DNA from 4 places in the Micromonospora sp. NPDC050980 genome. Region 1 is predicted to be linked to each of the others. Evidence: riboswitches for the same ligand, from Rfam matches in the RefSeq annotation. Region 1 holds a riboswitch; each other region holds the start of a gene.
What was found. A riboswitch is a leader RNA that binds a small molecule or an ion and turns the genes downstream of it on or off. The one in region 1 is predicted to bind cyclic di-AMP.
Positions count from the first base shown of each region.

Region 2: it holds a riboswitch for cyclic di-AMP, as region 1 does, so the genes downstream of both, AB0H28_RS29615 (C39 family peptidase) here and AB0H28_RS18375 (NlpC/P60 family protein) in region 1, are expected to answer to the same signal.
Region 3: it holds a riboswitch for cyclic di-AMP, as region 1 does, so the genes downstream of both, AB0H28_RS12225 (hypothetical protein) here and AB0H28_RS18375 (NlpC/P60 family protein) in region 1, are expected to answer to the same signal.
Region 4: it holds a riboswitch for cyclic di-AMP, as region 1 does, so the genes downstream of both, AB0H28_RS24710 (transglycosylase family protein) here and AB0H28_RS18375 (NlpC/P60 family protein) in region 1, are expected to answer to the same signal.

Region 1 covers NZ_JBFAGS010000011.1:79,249-84,245, forward strand. The annotation lists gene AB0H28_RS18370 (peptidoglycan recognition family protein) at 1-1,194, opposite strand, end outside; cyclic di-AMP (ydaO/yuaA leader) riboswitch at 1,427-1,564, shown strand; gene AB0H28_RS18375 (NlpC/P60 family protein) at 1,614-2,609, shown strand; gene dcd (dCTP deaminase) at 2,680-3,258, opposite strand; gene AB0H28_RS18385 (pyridoxamine 5'-phosphate oxidase family protein) at 3,337-3,885, shown strand; gene AB0H28_RS18390 (zinc metalloprotease) at 4,019-4,997, opposite strand, start outside.
Region 2 covers NZ_JBFAGS010000046.1:6-5,002, reverse strand. The annotation lists gene AB0H28_RS29635 (polysaccharide pyruvyl transferase family protein) at 1-451, opposite strand, end outside; gene AB0H28_RS29630 (acyltransferase) at 603-1,772, shown strand; gene AB0H28_RS29625 (hypothetical protein) at 1,914-2,288, shown strand; gene AB0H28_RS29620 (hypothetical protein) at 2,485-3,243, shown strand; cyclic di-AMP (ydaO/yuaA leader) riboswitch at 3,551-3,691, shown strand; gene AB0H28_RS29615 (C39 family peptidase) at 3,901-4,758, shown strand.
Region 3 covers NZ_JBFAGS010000006.1:96,863-101,859, forward strand. The annotation lists gene AB0H28_RS12215 (AAA family ATPase) at 1-1,997, shown strand, start outside; gene AB0H28_RS12220 (cation diffusion facilitator family transporter) at 2,074-2,988, shown strand; cyclic di-AMP (ydaO/yuaA leader) riboswitch at 3,135-3,265, shown strand; gene AB0H28_RS12225 (hypothetical protein) at 3,270-4,358, shown strand; gene AB0H28_RS12230 (SRPBCC family protein) at 4,776-4,997, opposite strand, start outside.
Region 4 covers NZ_JBFAGS010000020.1:74,119-79,115, reverse strand. The annotation lists gene AB0H28_RS24720 (GntR family transcriptional regulator) at 1-480, opposite strand, end outside; gene htpG (molecular chaperone HtpG) at 613-2,505, shown strand; cyclic di-AMP (ydaO/yuaA leader) riboswitch at 2,866-3,010, shown strand; gene AB0H28_RS24710 (transglycosylase family protein) at 3,009-3,611, shown strand; gene AB0H28_RS24705 (YbaB/EbfC family DNA-binding protein) at 3,951-4,391, shown strand; gene AB0H28_RS24700 (M4 family metallopeptidase) at 4,588-4,997, opposite strand, start outside.

The sequences.
Region 1 (4,997 bases):
GTGCTGCCGGTTCAGCGGGATGCCGAACTTGTGCGCCAGATACCGGACCAGCTTCGCCGAGCTGCGGTACATCGCCTCGGTGTACCAGGTGCCCTGCCCGGCGAAGCCCTCGTGCTCCAGGCCGATGGACTTGGCGTTGACGTACCAGTTGCCGGCGTGCCAGCCGACGTCCTTGGCCTTGATGTGCTGGGCGACGTAGCCGTCCACCGAGCGCAGCGTGTAGTGCCAGCCCAGGTAGTCGGCCCGCTTCACCAGATCGACGCTGGGGTCGAAGTAACCCTCGGTGTCGTGGATGACGATGTACTCGATCTTCTGCTGCTTCGGCCGGTCGCCCAGGTCGTGGTTGCCGTAGTCGCCCGGGTCGGCGCTGAGCTGCTCGTAGGGGGCGGGAATCCACTCGCAGGCCAGCCGCACCGGGCACTCCAGCCCGTCCGGCCGCGCGGCGTGGCGCAGCCCGAGGCGGGCGAGGCGGCTACGGTCCGGCTGCGCGGAGGTGGCGGCCAGCGTGACCCGCTGCCCGTCGTCGGTGGTGCGGGTGGCGCCCTGGCCGAGCTGGTCGTAGACCTCGTCGGCGAAGGCCGCCGCCGCGTCGGAGGTGTCCGCGCCGGAGTAGCGAGCCACCGCGCCGTACCAGGCCGCCGGGTCGCTGCCGGCGCCGACCGGCCCGCCCAGTGCCTTCTGGTACGAGGCGAGCAGCGCGGCGCCGCCCCGGATGTTCGCGGCCGGGTCGGTGCGCAGCTTGCGCGCGTCGAGCCCGGTGAGCGTCGCGGCGGCGTCGAGCGTCTGGAGCGAGGCCGCCGGCAGCGGCGTCTCCCGGGCCGGCGCGGCAGCGGTGGCCGGGTCGAGGGTGAGCGGGCGTGCGTCGTCGCCGCGCGGGTCCTCGTCCTCGTCGACGTGCGCGCTGCCCGGCCTGGCGAGCACGTGGGTGGCGTCGGTCAGGTGCATCGGGCCGTAGCCGCCGCTGGTGCTGGGCTGGCCGGGGTGGACGTCCCAGCGGGACTCCAGGTAGGAGACACCGAGCAGCACGTTCTGCGGCACGCCGTACTCGGCCGCCGCGGCGGCGTACTGCTGCTGCCGGTCCCCGGCGGACGGTGGCGCCGCGGTCACCGGGCCGGTGGTCGCGAGTGCGGTGGCGGTCGCCACGGCGGCGGCGAGCAGTATCCGTCTGCCCGACGGCGGGGGTGAGAGGTGCATCGAACCTCCTGGACAGGGATGGGGGTCACTGCGTCCCCCACCCTCACTCCGCGAGCCGGGAGGGTCAATACCTTTCCGGTAGGTAATCTGTCATGAAAAAAAGCTTCACGCCGGTTCGGTCGGCGCGGCCGGTACGGAGTGTCACGGCCGTTCGGGTTGCGGATCGGTAACACGGGTACCTACTCTGGTCAGTCGTCGGCCGCCAGTCTCACCGTCCACCCCGGGCGGTGACGGTCCGACACCGCCGAGTCGCCCACGGGCGAACCGGGGACCCAGGTAACCGGGGTGAATCCGCAGCCACTGCGGTAGGGCGGCTCCCTTCCCGCCCGAACCCGTCAGCTAACCCGGTAGGCGGTCAGACGAAGGAGAACCGACGCCCGGTGGCACACCATGCCCCGCGGCCGACGTCGAGCCGGTCGATGGACCGGTCCGCAGTCGTGCCGCGATCCCGCTGGTCCCGCTTCACCACCACACTCGCCGCGCTGGTCGGCGCCGCCGTCGTCCTGACCGGCGGCGCGACGGCGGCCCACGCCGAACCCTCGGTCGCCGAGATCGAGGCCCGGATCGACCGCGACTGGAACAAGCTCGAACCCGTCATCGAGCAGGTCAACGCCGTACGCGAGCAGCTCGCGGTGCGGCGCAAGCAGGCCGACGCGCTCGGTAAGCAGATCGCCCCGCTCCAGGCCCGGGTGGACGCCGCGCTCGGGCAGGTCGGCGGGCTCGCCGCCGACGCCTACAAGGGCGACAACCTCTCCACCGTGAACGCCCTGCTGGGCAGCCGCTCGCCGAGCGAACTGGTCAGCGGCCTGGAGATGCTCGACCGCTTCGCGCACCACCAGCAGCAACAGGTCCGCGACATCGCCGCGTTGCGCGACGAACTGTCCGCGAAGAAGAAGCCGCTGGACGCGATGGTCGCCGACCTGAGCCGCACCGAGGCGCAACTCGCGGCGAAGAAGAAGCAGATCGACGCCGAGATCGCCAAGCTCCAGAAGCTGCGCCTCAAGGTGTACGGCAACGGCGGCGGCGGTCCGCTGCGGCCGGCTCCCTGCCCCGCCGGATATCCCGGCGGCGCGGCCGGGGTGGCGGTCAAGTTCGCCTGCGCCCAGATCGGCAAGATCTATGTCTGGGGCGCGGCCGGCCCGGACCACTTCGACTGCTCCGGCCTGACCATGGCCGCCTGGGCCAAGGCGGGTGTCTCGCTGCCGCACAACGCGCGCCAGCAGCACAACGTCACGAGTCGGGTCAGCCGCGCCGAGCTGCGCGCCGGTGACCTGGTCTTCTACTACGGCGACCTGCACCACGTGGGGATGTACGTCGGCGACGGCTGGGTGGTGCACGCCTCTCAGTCCGGCAAGCCCATCACCATGAAGCGCGTCGACGACGGCGACATCAACAGCTACGGCCGCCCCGGCTGAGATGCAAGGAGGGGCCCCCGGTTAACGCATTCCGCATAACAGGGGGCCCCTCTTAACAACTCAGCAGGCGTCAGCGGGTCGGCCAGGTGCGCCAGCTCTGCCAGGACCGGCTCGGCGTCGGGCCGCGCTGGCCCTGGTAGCGCGAGCCGTAGACGGCCGAGCCGTACGGGTGTTCGGCCGGCGAGGAGAGCCGGAAGATGCACAACTGGCCGATCTTCATGCCCGGCCAGAGCGTGATCGGCAGATTCGCCACGTTGGACAGCTCCAGCGTGACGTGGCCGGAGAAGCCCGGGTCGATGAAGCCGGCGGTGGAGTGGGTCAGCAGCCCGAGCCGCCCCAGCGACGACTTGCCCTCCAGCCTGCCGGCCAACTCCTCGCCCAGCGAGATCACCTCGAGCGTGGAGGCGAGCACGAACTCGCCCGGGTGCAGCACGAAGGGCTGACCCTCCGGCACCTCCACCATCGAGGTCAGGTCGTCCTGCTGCATCGACGGGTCGATGTGGGTGTAGAGATGGTTGTTGAAGACCCGGAACAACCGGTCCAGGCGTACGTCGATGCTGGACGGCTGCACCAGCGTGGGCTCGAAGGGCTCCAGCGCGAGCGTGCCCGTCTTGATCTCGGAGACCAGGTCGCGGTCGGAGAGCAGCATCGGAACACCATAGCGACCGGTATCGGTGACCTGCGTGTCGGACTACATCTTCGTACACCTGTTCGATAGAATGTCCGCATGGCTTCCTGGTTCGAATTCGCCGCCGACGAGCCCCGCCTCGCCGCCGAGATCCGCCTTCTGATTAAGCAGTACGGGCCGGGCTTCGGCTACCTCGCCACGGTCCGCGCGGACGGTGGTCCCCGGGTGCATCCGGTCTCCCCGCTGATCACCGACGACGGGCTCTGGTGCTTCGTCATCGACTCGCCGAAACGGCGCGACCTCGAACGCGACGGCCGCTACGCGCTGCACTCGTTCCCCCCGGAGGAGAGCGACGACGAGGCGTACGTGGCGGGCCGGGCGCACCCGGTGGCCGATCCGGCCACGGTGGCCCGGCTGGCCCGGCTCGGCCGGGCGGCTCCGCAGGGCGACTGGCGGCTGTTCGAGTTCACCGTCGACGTGGCGATGCTGACCCGGCGCGACCAGGTCGCCCGCCCCGGCGCCGGCCGGCCGCAGATGCGCCTCTGGCTCGATCCCCGGGGCGGCGCGCCGACGCTGCGGCGCGACCCGCTCATCCCGGAGGGCCGGCGTGGCCGGCACGGCTTCGACACTCGCCGCCCGGCCGCCTGACCGGCCGCTCTCGGCCGGGCCGGTCAGGCGGTCGGCCGTCGTCGACGGTGGCCGTCCACCCACGACCGGGCCGGAAACGACGGGTGCCGGCCCCGTCCGAGGACAGGGCCGGCACCGTACGCGGTTCGTCGGGTCAGGCCGCGCGGTAGGCGTTCCACGCGGTGAGCATGCGGCTCGCCTGGCCGGCGGTGAACTGGTACATGCAGGAGTCGTAGGTGTAGTCCATGAAGTTGGTGATCGGGTCCTTGCCGCTGGCGGAGCAGGTGTCCCGGCCGGTCGGGCACTGGTAGGCGGGGGATGCCTCGGCCGGGGTGTCGGAGACGCTGTCGCCCGAGCCGGAGCACCCGCCCTGGAAGGTGTGGTAGAGGTTCAGCCAGTGGCCGATCTCGTGGGTGCCCGTGTCGCCCTGGTTGTAGTTGGTCGCCGTGCCGCCGGGGAGCGACTCGTTGAGCACGACCACGCCGTCCATCTTGTCCAGCTTCCGCTTCGGGAACGTCGCCCAGCCGAGCAGGCCGTCGCTCAACTCACCGAGGTACATGTTGAGCGTGTTCTTGCCGCCCGTGCGCAGCGAGGTCTTCATCGACCGCTCCGCCGAGGAGCCCTGCACGATCGGGTACCACGACGGGTTGGTCACCCGGTTGATCTTCGTGAGCTGGAACGAGAACGCGGTGGCCGCGCCGCCGGTGGAGCCCGAGTACGACTGGTTCAGCACGCTGATCTGCTGGTTGATCAGCGAATCCGGGATGTTGCCGCCGGCCCGGGTGCTGTTCTCCTGGATGACGTGCACGACGACCGGGATGGTCACGGTCGCCAGCGGGGTGACGGCGCCGGTCCGGAAGTTGGCCCGTTCGCGCTGGGCGGCGGCGAGGTCGGCCGCACGCTCGCGTACCTGCTTGGCGGTCAGGTGGTTCGGGTCGAGCTTGGCGTGGCCGCCCTTGGCGACGCGGGCGTCGGCGTGCGTGTCGGCCGGCTCGGCGCAGACGCCGGCGGGGGCGGCCGAGAAGGCCGAGGCAGCGGGGACGACGCCGACGGCCGCGGTGCTGAGCAGCAGCGCGAGGGTCGACGTCGCGACACCGGCGGTACGCCGGGTCAGCAGGTTGGGACGGGGTCCC
Region 2 (4,997 bases), on a different contig from region 1:
CGGTGATCTCGCCGCGTACCCCGATGCTGTGCGAGCGGTCGAGCACCGCCCGGCAGAACGCGGTGACCGCGTCGTCGATCGGGCGCAGGTACTCCCGGTCGCCGTCGACGTTCGTCTGCACACCGACGCCGAGGACCACCACCGGGATCTTGAGCCGTTCGATCAGGCGGGTGAGCGGTTCGAGTCGGTGGACGAAGCTGCGGCGGAAGGCGTTGGCCAGCGGGACGACGAAGACGTCGTGGCGCTCGTTGATCTCGTCGGCGTCGCGCGGGTCGGCGGGTTTGCGGGTCGCGGTGATCTCCGCCGTGGAGGTGGCCAGCAGCTTGTGCGCGGCGTGGCTGAACACCAGGTTGCCGGTGTTGTCGCTGATCCAGTTGCGGCCGAAGGTCTCCTCCGGCGTCAGCACGTCGAACGGGCCCTTGCGGGCGCGCAGGAGGATCCTCTGGTGCATTCGGCTGCTCACCTTCCGGTACGGGCCCGGCGGGCGCCAGCGGGGCACCCACGGGTGCGGGAACGGAAATCCTATCCGCCCGCCCGCCGGTGACCGTCCGGACGCCGCCGTGCGGGAACCGGCCGCCTACCACCGGAGTAGGGTGCCCGGGATGACCAGTGCCCCGACCACCACCCGCGCGCCGCGGCTGCCGTCGCTGACCGGGCTGCGGTGGATCGCCGCCCTGCTGGTCTTCGGTTTCCACGCCGGCACCATGCGGATCATCGCCGAGCCGCAGTGGAAGGCGGTGGTGGACAAGGCGTTCAGCCTCGGCCTCTCCGGGGTCGAGTTCTTCTTCGTCCTCAGCGGGTTCGTGCTGGTCTGGTCGTACCGGGACGGCGAGCGCGCGCGGACGTTCCTGCGCCGCCGGTTCGCCAAGATCTACCCGAATCACCTGGTGACGTTCGTGGCGGCGCTGGCCGTGGCGGCCTGGTTCGCCGACCCGATCCTGCCGTGGGCCGCGATCGGCAACCTGTTCCTGGTCCAGGCGTGGATCCCGCTCAACGGCTACTTCTACAGCGTCAACAACGTGAGCTGGTCGCTCTCCTGCGAGCTGGCCTTCTATCTGTGCCTGCCGCTGGTGGTGCCGTGGCTGCGCCGGGCCGGCACCGGCTGGCTGCGGGTGGCGCTGGTCGCCGCGCCGCTGCTGATCCTGGCGCTCTGGCCCGGTCAGCACCTGGTGCCCGAGGACCAGCGGTGGTGGTTCACCCAGATCTTCCCGGTCACCCGGTCCTTCGAGTTCTGGATGGGCGCCGCCGCGGCCGAGCTGATGCGCCGCCAGCGCTGGCGTGGCCCCAACCTCCCCGCGGCCAGCCTGCTCTTCGTCGCCACCTGGGTGATCGCCGCACTGTGGATCCGGGCCGAACTGTGGGCGGCGCTGCTCGCCGTGGCGTACCTGCTGGTCATCGCCGCCGCGGCGGACGCCGACGTGCGGGGCCGGCGGACCCCCTGGCGATCCCGTCCGATGGTCTGGCTCGGCGAGGTCTCGTTCGCGTTCTATCTGGTCCACGTGCTGGTCATGGTGACCGTCCTGCGGCTCACCGGCGACTGGGGCACCGGGTTGCCGGGCTGGCGGGGTCCGGTCGCGGTGCTCGGTTTCCTGCTGCTCACCCTGGCGCTCGCCGCCGCCCTGCACCGCTGGGTGGAGGTGCCGATGATGCGCCGCCTCGGCCCGTCCCGCCGCCGGGCGCCGGCCGCCGCGCCGGGTGTGCCGGCGCCGAGGTCGGCCGCCGACGACACCTCCCGCCCGATCGAGTACGCCGGGCGGCGCCGACCGGACTGAGCGGCCCGACCGGCTCCCTGGTGTTCCCGCCCGGTGGCGTCCTTACCCGCCGGCGTCTCTACCGGTGGCGTTCCTGCCCGGCGGTGTCGCGACACGCCCGGCGACGGTGCGGCACTGTGGAATCGGCGGTAATTTGTACCCGTGCTTCCGATCGCGCTCACCTGTCCCGTGTGGTGGGTGGCGCGCTGGGCGGCACGGATGCTGGCCAGCCTGGCCGTGGTGGTCGCCTTCTCGCTCGGCACCGCCACGCTGCCGGCGGGTGTGGCCGCACCGGCGTCGGGTGGCCCGGCCGCCGGCCTGACGGTCCGCGCCGCCGTCGGCACGCCGACCGTCCCGCGACCGGAGCGCGACGACTCCCCCGCCGCCCGGCAACGCGACCTCACCCGGCAGAGCGACCCGGCCGGCGTCGCGGAACCGCCGCTGGCGGGCGCCGCCGTCGCGCCGACCGGTCCGTTCCCGATCCCGGCCGGGCAATCGGCGGCACCGGCCGGCCCGCGGGCCCCGCCCGCCCGCTGACCGGTCACGGGCCCCGCCCGCCCCTGGTCCGCCACGGCCCCACCCGTCCGCTGACCACCACGGGCGCGGCCGGCCCGCATCCACCCGAACCTCACCCCGCACCCGCCCCTCGGTGGTCCGGCGCCGCCCGAGCGCGACCCCGCGCCGACCGGCCGGTGCGGATCCTCCCGCCATCGTCTCCCGTGAGGTGCCGACCATGTCGCAGACCGTTCTCCTCAACTTCCTCACCGCGGTTCCCGAGGCCGCCGCCATCTGGTCGGTCCTGACCGTGCTCGCCCTCGTCCTGCTCGCCGTGCTGGTCGCCCGTCCCGAACGCGACGGTGAGACCGAGGTCGAGCCGGTCGACGCCGAAGCCGTTCACCGCGCCGACCTGACCCGCTACGCCGCCGAGGTGGCGGTGGCCGCCGCCGGCGCGGCGCAGACCGCCCGCCGCCGCCGCGAGCAGTGGCTGACCGCGCGGAGCGAGGCGGACACGGCCTGGACCGCGTACGACGAGGCGGACACGGCGGCCCGACGTCTGGCCGGTGCCGGCGCGTTGCCCGCGCCGCGCACCCCACGCACCCCGACCGAGTACGCGGCCCGGGAACGCTGGCTGCACCACGCCGCCATGGCCGCGCACTGGCGGGGCGACCTGACCGCCCGCCAACTCGCCGACGTGCTGGCCCACCGCAACGGGTGGGATCCGCGTCGCCACCCGGCCGAGCAGGAGATCACGCTGGCCCGCACGGTCCGGGACGGGCGCCGTGCCGGCTGGGAGGTGGCCGCCGAACGGGAGCGTCTGGCCTGGCAGGACGCCGAACGGGCCGCCGAGTCGGCCCGGACGCTCGCCGCCGAGGCGTTTGCGGCTGCGGTGGCGTTGCGGCCCGTTCCGGCGCCCCGGCCCCCGGCGGTGACCCGCGTACCGGCCCCGGCGTCCGCGTCCGGTGCCCGCTGGCGGCCGGCCCGGGTGGGCTGAGCGGGCCACCTCTGCCGAATCGTTACCGAGTGTGGTGAGGCCGCTCACCTGCGCCCTCCGGCCCGCGGTCGCCCGAACGCATGACCGGTCCGGTGCCTGGTGCCCGTTTCCCCGCCGGCCGGATGTCCCTCTTTCCGCCCGCCGGCGCCCGTCGCAGCCCCTTGTCCCATTGAGGGAAGTGAGTGACAGGCTGTTCCAAATCCGTAGTCGGCAGTTGTGTTTACGCAGGTGGTGCCGCTTGGCAGGGCCTGTACCCACCGGTAGTGTCGGCGCGTCCGGTGCGGTTTCCGATCGCCGATGGCGACGCCGCGCCGACCCGCCTAATCGTGCACACACGAACCGGGGACCCACAGCAACACCGGGGTGAATCCGCGAGCCACGGCCGCGGTAGGGCGTACTTCCCGCCCGAATCCGTCAGCTAACCCGGTCGGCGGCCACGGAAGGAGTTCCATCCTCGTGACCACCAGCCCCCGATCGTCCCCCTGCCTCCACGGCCTCCGGGTGCCGACGCTCGCCTGACCGGCGACGCCCACCCGACCCCCTGCCTCGCCCGGCCGTCCGGGCGTGGCTTCCCGCGGCCCTGCCGTCCACCAGCGCGCGTGAGTGCCTCCGCGCGCCGGGCCGGCGCGTGCCGCTCACCCCCCGTGGAGGAACACCGTGCAGCCTTACCTGAAGCGTCAACTGCGGCGCCTCGTGACCGAACGTCCGTACCAGATCATCGCCGGTTCGGCAGCCGCCCTCGTGCTGGCCGGCGGCACCGGCGCCGCCCTCACCACCGCCGACGAGGCCCCGGTCCGGCAGGAGAACACCGCCTCGGTGGCCGACCTCGGTGGCCGTCTCGGCGACACTGCCGGCCGCAGCGAGGCCCGGATCACCGTCCCGTCGCCGAGCGCGTCGCCGAGCGCGTCGCCGAGCGCATCGCCGAGCGCGTCGCCCAGCGCCAGCGCCGCACCGACGGCGAAGACCGCCGACCCGGACACCACCACCCGCAAGGCCAAGCCGAAGCCGCCGTCGACCAAAGTGCTCGACTACGACTACCAGGCGCAGACCACCTACTACTACTGCGGGCCGGCCGCGGTGCGCAACGCGCTCAGCGCCAACGGCATCGAGCGCAGCCAGGACACCCTGGCCGTCGCGCTCGGCACCACCGAGATGGGCACCAACTCCGCCGAGGACACCACCCGGGTGCTCAACCAGCAGGTCAAGGGCGACCCGTACCGGACGCGAATGATTCCCGGCGCGGCCACCCGCGGGCAGATCGACCAGCTCCAGGCCGACGTCGTCCGGGCGGTCAACGACGGGCGGGCGGTCGTCTCGAACGTCGCCGGTGATGCCACCGACACCAACGGCGGCTGGCACTCGTTCCCGGGCGGCCACTACATCGCCGTGGTCGGCTACCAGAACGACGGCCGGACCGTGCGGATCGCCGACTCGGCCGACCCGTCGCTGCCGTCGTACTGGGTGACCACGATCGACCTGGCGAACTGGATGGCCACGCGCGGCTACTCCGCCTGACCTCCCTTCCCGGTACGCGCGTCGAAGGCCGGCACCCTTTCCGGGTGCCGGCCTTCGGCGTGTCTGCTTACTTGTTCCAGTGCTGGTGGACGAGGTCTGCCGCCTGCTGCTCCCACTGGGCGTAGGCGTCGGGGTAGGCGGAGACCTGGACGGTCTGCGCGGCGTCGGTCAGGGGCATGTCCTGCCAGCCGTCGACCTGCGTGAGGCCCTTGAGGAAGGCGAGGGTGGAGTGTTCGGGG
Region 3 (4,997 bases), on a different contig from region 1:
AGTTGGCCCGGGTCGGCACGTTCGGCGCGCTGGTCGAGCGGGACGCGATGGTCTTCCACGCCGCCCAGCGCCGGCACGTGCTGGACGCGGAGCACGAGGGGCTGGTCTTCGGCCGGCTGGACCTGCGTACCGGGCAGGTGCTGCACGTGGGCCGGCTGGGGGTGCGCGCCGACGACGCCGAGACGCTTGTGGTGGACTGGCGGGCGCCCGCCGCCGCCGCGTTCTACCAGGCCACGCCGGCCGAGCCGCGCGGCGTGGTGCGCCGGCGCACGATCCAGTCCACCGCCGAGAGGGTCACCCGGATCGAGGACGACCTGCTGGACCCGGACGCCGCCGGGCCGGACATGGCGGTGGTCGGCGACGGCGCGCTGCTGGCCACGCTGTCGAGGGCCACCGGCCGGGGCATGCGCGACATCGTGGCGACCATCCAGCGGGAGCAGGACGAGGCGATCCGCTCGCCCGGCAACGGCGTCACGATCGTCTCCGGCGGACCGGGCACCGGCAAGACGGCGGTGGCGTTGCACCGGGCCGCGTACCTGCTCTATTCGGACCGGGCCCGGTATGCCGGCGGCGGCATCCTGGTGGTCGGACCGTCGGGCGTGTTCGTCGAGTACATCGCGTCGGTGCTGCCCTCGCTCGGCGAGGAGACGGCCACCCTGCACTCGCTCGGCTCGCTCTTCCCGGGCCTGTCCGCGACCCGGACGGACCCGCCGGAGGTGGCGGCGGTGAAGGGTTCGCTGCGGATGCGCCGGGTGTTGGAGCGCGCGGCCCGGGACGCGGTGCCGGACTCCCCGGCGGAGCTGCGCCTGCTCTACCGCGGCGAGCTGCTGCGGCTGGACCGCCGGGCGCTGGACGCGGTGCGGGACCGGACGCTGACCCGGGGCGCGCGCCGCAACGAGGTGCGCCGGGCGGCGTTCGACGCCGTGCTCGCGGCGCTCTACGCGCAGGCCCGCACGCTGCGGGTGGGCCGGCTGCCGGAGCAGCCCGCGTTCGAGGACGAGATCATCGAGCGGCCGGAGTTCCGCGAGTTCCTCAAGAGCTGGTGGCCCCGGCTGCATCCCCGGCACGTGCTGGGCTGGCTGGCCCGGCCGGAGCGGCTGCGCCGGTACGCCGGCGGGGTCCTCTCCCCGGCCGAGATCCGGCTGCTCACCGACGCCTACCGGACGCTCGACAGCGACGGGCTGACCGTGGCCGACATCGCCCTGCTGGACGAGTTGGACGCGCTGCTCGGCACGCCGGTGCGGCGGGCGAAGCCGAAGCGCGACCCGTACCAGCTCGCCGGCGGCGTGCGCGAGCTGAGCACGTACGCCGACCGGCAGCGCGCCGCGCGGGCGGCGACCCGGGAGCGCCCGGCGGACTACCGCGACTACGCGCACGTGGTGGTGGACGAGTCGCAGGACGTCTCGCCGATGCAGTGGCGGATGGTCGGGCGGCGCGGGCGGCTGGCGTCCTGGACGGTGGTCGGCGATCCGGCGCAGACCGCCTGGACCGGTGACCCGCAGGAGCTGGACCGGGCCCGGGACGAGGCGTTGGGGCGGCGCCGCCGGCGCCGCTACGAGCTGACCACCAACTACCGCAACTCGGCGGAGATCTTCGCCGTGGCGGCGGCGGAGATCCGTCGGCTGTACCCGGACCTGGCGCTGCCGGACGCGGTGCGCTCGACGGGCGTACCGCCGGTGCAGCGCGTCGTGCCGGCGGCCGAGTTGCCGGCGGCCACGGTGGAGGCGGTCCGGGCGCTGCTGGCCGAGGTGGAGGGCACGGTCGGGGTGATCACGCCGGTGCCGCGCCGGGACGAGGTGGCCGGCTGGCTGGGCGCGCTCGGCGCCGGCCGCCTCCAGGTGGTGACCAGCCTGCAGGCAAAGGGCATGGAGTACGACGGGGTGGTGCTGGTCGCGCCGGGCGAGATCCGGGCCGACCCCGGCTCCGGGGTCCGCACGCTCTATGTGGCGCTCTCCCGGGCCACCCAGCGCCTGACCACGCTCGACCCGGTGGGATGATCCCACCCTCAGTTGCACACATAGCGATGTGAGCATAGATTGGTTCCGGCCGAGGCACGGGACGGAGGGTGTGCGCGTGGGCGCAGGTCATGACCACAGCGGTGCGGTCGCCAACGCGGCGCAGCGGCACGCGGGGCGGCTCTGGGCCGCCTTCGCGCTGCTCACCGCGCTGATGCTGGTCGAGGCGGTGACCGCCGTCACGACCGGCTCGCTCGCCTTGCTCTCCGACGCCGGGCACATGTTCACCGACGTCCTCGGCATCGGCATGGCGCTCGCGGCGATCAGCGCCACCCGGCGTGCCCGCACCGACCCGCAGCGCACCTTCGGGCTCTACCGGCTGGAGGTGCTCGCGGCGCTGGCCAACGCGGTGCTGCTCGGCGCCGTCGCGATCTACGTCCTGATCGAGGCGGCACGCCGCTTCGGCGAGCCGCCGGAGGTGCTCGCCGGGCCGATGCTCGTGGTCGCCGTGCTCGGCCTGCTGGCCAACATCGCCGCGTTCGCGCTGCTGCGCTCCGGCGCGCAGGAGAGCATCAACCTGCGCGGGGCCTATCTGGAGGTGCTGGGCGACCTGCTCGGCTCGCTCGGCGTGATCGGCGCCGCGCTGGTCATCGCCCTCACCGACTGGTGGTGGGCCGACCCGGTGGTCGCGGTGGCGATCGGCCTGTTCATCCTGCCGCGCACCTGGCGGCTCGGCCGCGCCGCGGTGCGCATCCTGGTGCAGGCCGCCCCGGAGCACCTCCAGGTGACCGCGGTGCACGACCGGCTGGCCGCGGTGCCCGGCGTGGCGGAGGTGCACGACCTGCACGTCTGGACGCTCACCTCGGGCATGGACGTCGCCTCGGCCCACCTGGCCCTCGACGCGGACGCCGAGGTGGCCGCCGTGCTGGGCGCCGCCCGGGCCGCGCTGCACGAGGACTTCTCGATCGACCACGCCACGTTGCAGGTCGAACCCGGAGCGTCGGCCGGGACCTGCGGCCCGACCGAGTGGTAATTGAGGACAGCCTTAAATCCTTGTGGTTATTGTTAGCTTACGCCGGTTTTGTCTGGGTAGCTGGTTCCGGTCGGTGGAGCCGGCCCCGGGCAGCGCCGGTAGGCTCGGTCGCGGCCACACCGCGAGCGCCACTCCGGCGCCCGTGGGCGCGGCCGGCGCCTAATCGCCCGCAGGGCGAGCCGGGGAACCACGTACGTGGGGTGCATCCGCGTCAGCGGTAGGGATCTTCCGTCCCGAACCCGTCAGCTAACCCGGTCGGCGGTTGACGGAAGGAAACCTGAATGCCCACAGCGGCACCTGTACGACGGACGGCCGCCCGGTTGGCGGCCCTGCTCGTGGCGACCCTGGCCCTCGGCGTCGGCACCGCGCCGGTCTCCCCCGCCGTCGCGGCCCGGTCGGCCCCACCGACCGGCCTGCTGGCCGCCGCGCCCGGCGACGACGAGGGCGGCACCCCGACCCTGCGCGCCCAACTCGACGCGGCCAGCAAGGGCTGGCTGGACGCCAAGGCCGCACTGAACCGCTCGGTGACCCGGCAGAAGCAGCTCAACGACCGGCTCCGGACGATCGACGGGGAGCTGACCGAACGCGACGCCAAGGTCGGCGAGATCGCCCAGGTGGCCTACCGCACCGGCCGGATGGGCACCGCCGCGGCGCTGCTCGGCAGCCGCAGCCCGGAAGGCTTCATGGACCGGGCCGCGGCCCTGGAGACGGTCGCCGCGCACGAGGACCGGGCGCTACGCGACCTGATCGCCACCCGGGACGAGGCGATCCGCACCCGCACCGCCCTCGACGGCGAGATCCGGGAACAGCGCAAGCAGGTCACGGTCATGGGCAAGCGCAAGGAGCAGGCCGAACGCGCGCTGGAGGTGGCGAACAACCGCAGCTCCACCAGCCGCGACAGCGACGACGGCGACAGCGTCCGGGGCACGTCCACGGCGAACGCGAAGCCGGCCCGGCGCAACTCCGACGGCTCCTGGCCGGCGGAGTCGTGCAGCGTCAACGACCCGACGCCGGCCAGCGGCTGCATCACGCCGCGCACGTTGCACGCGCTGCAACAGGCCAAGGCGGCCGGCTTCACCCGGTACGTCTCCTGTCACCGGCCCAGCGGCTCGGGCGAGCACCCGAAGGGGCGGGCCTGCGACTTCGCGGCGCAGAAGAACGGCTTCGGCGGCGTCGCCAGCGGCGGCGACAAGACGTACGGCAACAACCTGGCCGCGTACTTCATCCGCAACGCCGACCCGCTCGCCGTGCTCTACGTGATCTGGTTCCGGCGGATCTGGCTGCCCAGCAGCGGCTGGAAGTCGTACAGCGGCGGCAACGGCGACCCGTCCAGCGACCACACCAACCACGTGCACCTGTCGGTGTACTGAGCACCACGCCCCACGGCGTACGCCGGGTGTCGCCGCCCGGGCCACGACGCGGGCGGCGCGGCGGGTGACGATCGGGGCATGAGACGACTCTCCCCCGCCGGCCGGAAGGCGCTGCTCACCGCGCACCTGGCCACCTCGTTGGCTGGCTCGGCAGCGATCTGACGCTGCTCGCGCTCGGCGTGGCCGGGCTGCGCGGGGCCGACCCCGAGGTGGTCTACCCGGCGGCGGCGCTGGTGGCCCCCCGGCTCCGGCACCTCGGCGCGCCCGCCGGGGCCGCCGACGCGCACCTGCGGGTCGACCTGGTGGTGGCGCCGGCCGTCTCCACCACGCTGCTGCTGGTCGCCACCGTGCTGTCGGTATACAAGCCGTGGGGGCGGATGCGGCCGGGGCGTCGGGCCGGCCCGGGGACCGCCGGGGTCAGACCGGCCGGCCCTCCAGGGTCGCGCCGAGACGGGCGGCGAGACCCAGGTGGGCGGCCCGGGCCTGGCGGAACGCGTAGCCGAACAGCGGCGCCGGCGCGGTGAGGGTGATCTCCACGTCGATCCGCACCACACCGTCGGGCTCGTCGCGCAGCCGGGTGTGGTTGCGCACCGTCGTCGCCGGCTGCTGCCGGGCGACGGTGACCACCTCGTCCTCGTT
Region 4 (4,997 bases), on a different contig from region 1:
GACCAGTCGCCAGATGCGGATGTTCGCCTCGGCCATCCGGTCGAGGTCGGGCGCGAGCGTGCCGTACTCCTCGGCGGCGTGGACCAGCGCGGCGACGACGTCGGTGTCGGCGCGCTCGGCGCAGAGCCGGGCCGCGTCGACGCCGACGCACGCCCGCATCTCCAGCATGTCGCGCACCAGCGTCTCGACCGGGAGTACGTCGCCGGAGCGGGCCAGCGACAGCGCCAGGTCGAGCCCGGCGTGCACCCGCCAGTCGAGCACCCGGGTCGCGCCGCCCTGGCTCACCCGCACCAGGCCGAGTTGTTGCAGCCGGCGCAGCGCCTCCCGGACCGCGTGCCGGTTGACCGCGAACGCGGCGGCCAACTCGCGCTCGCCGGGCAGCGTCTCGTCCGGGCGGTGCCGGCCGGCCACGATGGCGTCGCGGAGCTGACCGAAGACGTGGTCGGAGACCGAGGCGCGGGGGGCGGGGACGAAGGTCATGCGCAGCAGTGTGGCCCGGGACACATCAACCCGTCAACTGGTTGGACCAGTTTAGGTGCCGGCCGGTGCGTGCCGTCGCGGTCACCCCTCGTATCCTTTCGCCGTGGACCCACGACCGGGAAGGGAGTCGGTGTGAGCGACCGGGTCGAGACGTTGGAGTTCCAGGCCGAGGCGCGTCAGCTCTTGCAGTTGATGGTGCACTCGATCTACTCAAACAAGGACGTCTTCCTGCGTGAACTCATCTCCAACGCGTCGGACGCGCTGGACAAGCTGCGGCTGGAGTCGCTTGTCGACAAGGAGCTGTCCGCCGACACGTCGGACCTGCACATCGAGCTGGAGGTCGACCGGGACGCCCGCACGCTCACCGTCCGGGACAACGGCATCGGCATGTCCCGCGACGAGGTGGTCGCGCTGATCGGCACCATCGCCAAGTCGGGCACCGCCGAACTGCTGCGCAAGCTGCGCGAGACCAAGGACGCCGCCGCCTCGCAGGAACTGATCGGCCAGTTCGGGGTCGGCTTCTACGCCACCTTCATGGTCGCCGACAAGGTGACGCTGCTGACCCGCCGCGCCGGGCAGGCCGCCGGCACCCGATGGGAGTCCACCGGCGAGGGCACCTACTCCGTCCAGCAGGTCGAGGACGCGCCGCCGGGCACCTCGGTCACCCTGCACCTCAAGCCGGTCGACACCGACGACAACCTGCACGACTACACCGACGAGCGGACCATCCGGGAGATCGTCAAGCGATACTCCGACTTCATCGCCTGGCCGATCCGGATGACCGTCGACAAGCCCGGCGAGGACGGCGCCACCGTCCGCGAGGAGCAGACGCTCAACTCGATGAAGGCGCTCTGGGCGCGCTCGCGCGACGAGGTCGACGAGTCCGAGTACAAGGAGTTCTACCGGCACGTCGCGCACGACTGGGCCGACCCGCTCGACACCATCCACATGCGGGGCGAGGGCACCTTCGAGTACGAGGCACTGCTCTTCCTGCCCTCGCACGCCCCGCTCGACCTGTTCTCCCCGCAGGGCCGCCGCGGCGTGCAGCTCTACGTCAAGCGCGTGTTCATCATGGACGACTGCGAGGCGCTGATTCCCAACTACCTGCGCTTCGTCAAGGGCGTGGTGGACGCGCACGACCTGTCGCTCAACATCTCCCGGGAGATCCTGCAACAGGACCGGCAGATCCGCGCGGTGCGCCGGCGGCTGGTCAAGAAGGTGCTCGGCACGCTCAAGGACATGTCGGCCGAGTCGTACCGCACGTTCTGGACCGAATTCGGGCCGGTGGTCAAGGAGGGTCTGCTGGAGGACCCGGACAACACCGAGACGCTGCTCGACCTGGTGCGCGCCGCCTCCACCCACGACCCGGCCGAACCCACCTCGCTGCGCGGCTACGTCGAGCGGATGAAGGACGGGCAGACCGAGATCTACTACGCCACCGGCGAGAACCGCTCCACCATCGAGAACTCCCCGCACCTGGAGGCGTTCCGGGCCAAGGGCTACGAGGTGCTGATCCTCACCGACCCGGTGGACGAGGTGTGGGTCGAGCGGGTCGGCGCGTACGACGGCAAGACGCTGCGCTCGGTGGCCAAGGGCCAGGTCGACCTGGAGACCGAGGAGGAGAAGGAGCAGGCGGAGGCCGAGCGGCAGGAGTACGCCGACCTGCTCGCGTTCCTCGGCGACGCGCTCACCGACAGCGTCAAGGAGGTGCGCCTGTCCACCCGGCTGACCACGTCGCCGGCCTGCGTGGTGGGCGACGCGTACGACATGACGCCGACGCTGGAGAAGATGTACCGGGCGATGGGCCAGGAGGTGCCCCGGGTCAAGCGGATCCTGGAGCTGAACCCGACCCACCCGCTGGTCACCGGCCTGCGCAAGGCCCACGGCGAGGGCGGCGACACCGCCGCGCTGACCGAGACCGCCGAGCTGCTGTACGGCATGGCGCTGCTGGCCGAGGGCGGCGAGCTGGCCGACCCGGCCCGCTTCACCCGCGTCCTCGCCGACCGTCTCGCCCGCGGCCTCTAGCGGTAAGGAGGGGCCCCTTGTTAACGCCTGGCGTTAACAAGGGGCCCCTCCTTACCCGCAGGTGCGGAAGGATCGAGGCGTCCCGACCAGCCGCAGCATCCGCGGCTGGTACGCGCCCACCCCGATGCCCACCGGGTGCGCCGGGCGCCGGCCCGCTCCGTTCCTCGCGCGATCTGGCCCGGTCCCGCCCCACGGTAGCCCCACCTCAGGTCGGCGACGGCGAACTCGTGTCCCTGGACGCGGTAGCCCGACCGGGTGAAGAACGTCACAAGAAGTGGTCGATCGTCGCGAATCGTCCCTAGCGTCGGTTCCGTTCGCAGTCGCGGACACCACGGTCCGGCAACGCCCAATCCCGCCGCCGGCCGGTGGTACCCGAACCTCAGGCGGGAGCGGGGGACCCACAGGTTCCATGGTGCACGTCACCTCGGGGTGAAGCCGCCACCGGCGGCCGGGCTCCTCGGCCCGAACCCGACAGCTCACCTCGTCGGCGTGGAGGAATCCACATGTCAACTGCATACTCATCCCGGCGCCGCCGGACCGTGGTCGGCGCGCTCGTCGCCGGCGCCGCCACCGGTGCCGCGGCACTGTTCGGGCCGGCCGCGCCGGCCAGCGCCGCGAGCGTGAACTGGGACGCCGTCGCCCGCTGCGAGTCGGGCGGCAACTGGCACATCAACACCGGCAACGGCTACTACGGCGGGCTCCAGTTCTCTCGCAGCACCTGGAACGGCTACGGCGGCCAGAAGTACGCCGCCCGGGCCGACCTGGCCAGCCGCGCCGAGCAGATCGCCGTGGCCGAGAAGGTCCTCGCCGGGCAGGGCATCGGCGCCTGGCCGGTCTGCGGCAGGAAGGCCGGGTCGGGCTCGACCGCGTCCACGAAGAGGGCCGCCAGCCCGACGAAGAAGACCGTTTCGCGCCCGTCGGGCGGGGAACGGCGCGGCGCACCGACCACCGGGTCCCACCTGGTGCGGCCCGGCGACACGCTGTCCGGGATCGCCGCGGCGAAGCACGTCGCCGGTGGTTGGCGGGTCCTGTACGCGCGCAACCGGGCGGTCGTCGGCGAGGACCCGGGTCTGATCTTCCCGGGGCAGCGGCTGCGCTTGCGCTGATCCCCGGCCGCGGGTGGTGTCCCGCGGCGGGCCGGCGCTCTTGAGCCCTGTCGCACGCCGTGGGGCCGGTGTCGCGTCGTGCGGGTGCCTGCCACTCCGCGACACCGTCCGGTGGCTCCGCGCGTCGTGGTCCCTCGGGACGTGTCGCGCCTGGACGACGCGAACGCCCGGCCGGTTCGTCCGGCCGGGCGTTCGCGGTCTGCGCGACACGCCGGGCGCGGAGGTGTCCGCCCTGCTCCCGGCGTCACCTGCCCGGCCGGGCGCGGCTGGTGACGAGGTTCCGTCGGCGCCGGTTGCTATGGTCACGAGGCTCGGCTAAGACGTGAAGAAAGCGCGGATATGACCAACGATGCGTTCTCGGCCGCCGCGAGCCTCGACGAGCTGCTGACCCGCACGCAGCAGGCGCTGGCCGCGATGCGGTCCCGGGCCTGCGGGCTCGCCGACGGTGAGCCGGGCGAGCTGCTGCTGGCCGAGGGTGCGGCTGCCGGCGGCCGGGTCCGGGCGGTCGCCGTCCAGGGTGGCCGGTTGCACTCCGTCGTCGTGGACCCGGAGTTGGCCGGGGTGCCGCTGGATATCCTCTGCGGACACCTCGTCGACGCCGTCAACGACGCGCTGAGCGAGTTGGACGCTCAGGTCAGCGCGTCCGCCCGGGCGGACACCGACGCGCTGGCCGCCCGCCTCGGCGGCCCGCCCGACCAGGCGGAGCTGTTCAGCCGCACGATGCACGAGGTGGCCGCGCGGATCCGCCGCGACCGCGCCGCCGCGTCCCGCCCCGCCTGACTCGCCCGACCGCCCTCAACGGCGGACGAACGCCCGCCCGCTGGCGCGCTTCGGCTGTTGATCGACTCCGGTGCGGGGAGGTGGCGGTCTCGGGGACACGTGGGTGCCGCCACCTCCCCGCACCTGCGCCAGGCAACCGGCCGGGACGTGGAACGGCCGGCCGTCGGGAGCCGACGGCCGGCCGTTCGTGTCGCGGTCAGCTCAGCGTGACCGCCGTGTCGTCGACGACGAAGGACGTCTGCAGGGAGGCGTCCTCCACGCCGCTGAACGAGATGGTCGCCGTGGTGCCGGCCAGCGACGAGATGTTGAAGGATCGCTGCACGTAGCCGGTGGCCTTGTTCAGGTTGGAGTAGGTGGCCAGCGTGGTGCTGCCGGCCTTGACGGTCAGCTTGTCGTAGGCGGTGCTGGTGGTCGACTCCGCGCTGTCGATGTGCAGCCAGAAGGTGAGCGTCGCCTGGCAGCCGGCCGGGATGCTCACCGACTGGCTGAGCGTGTCGGTGTGCGAGGAGCCGTAGCCGTCGAGCCACGCCTTGTACGAGCCGCTGTGCGCGGCCTGGCCGCTGTCGGTGGTGATGACGCCGGAGGTGGCGCTCCAGTTCACGTTGC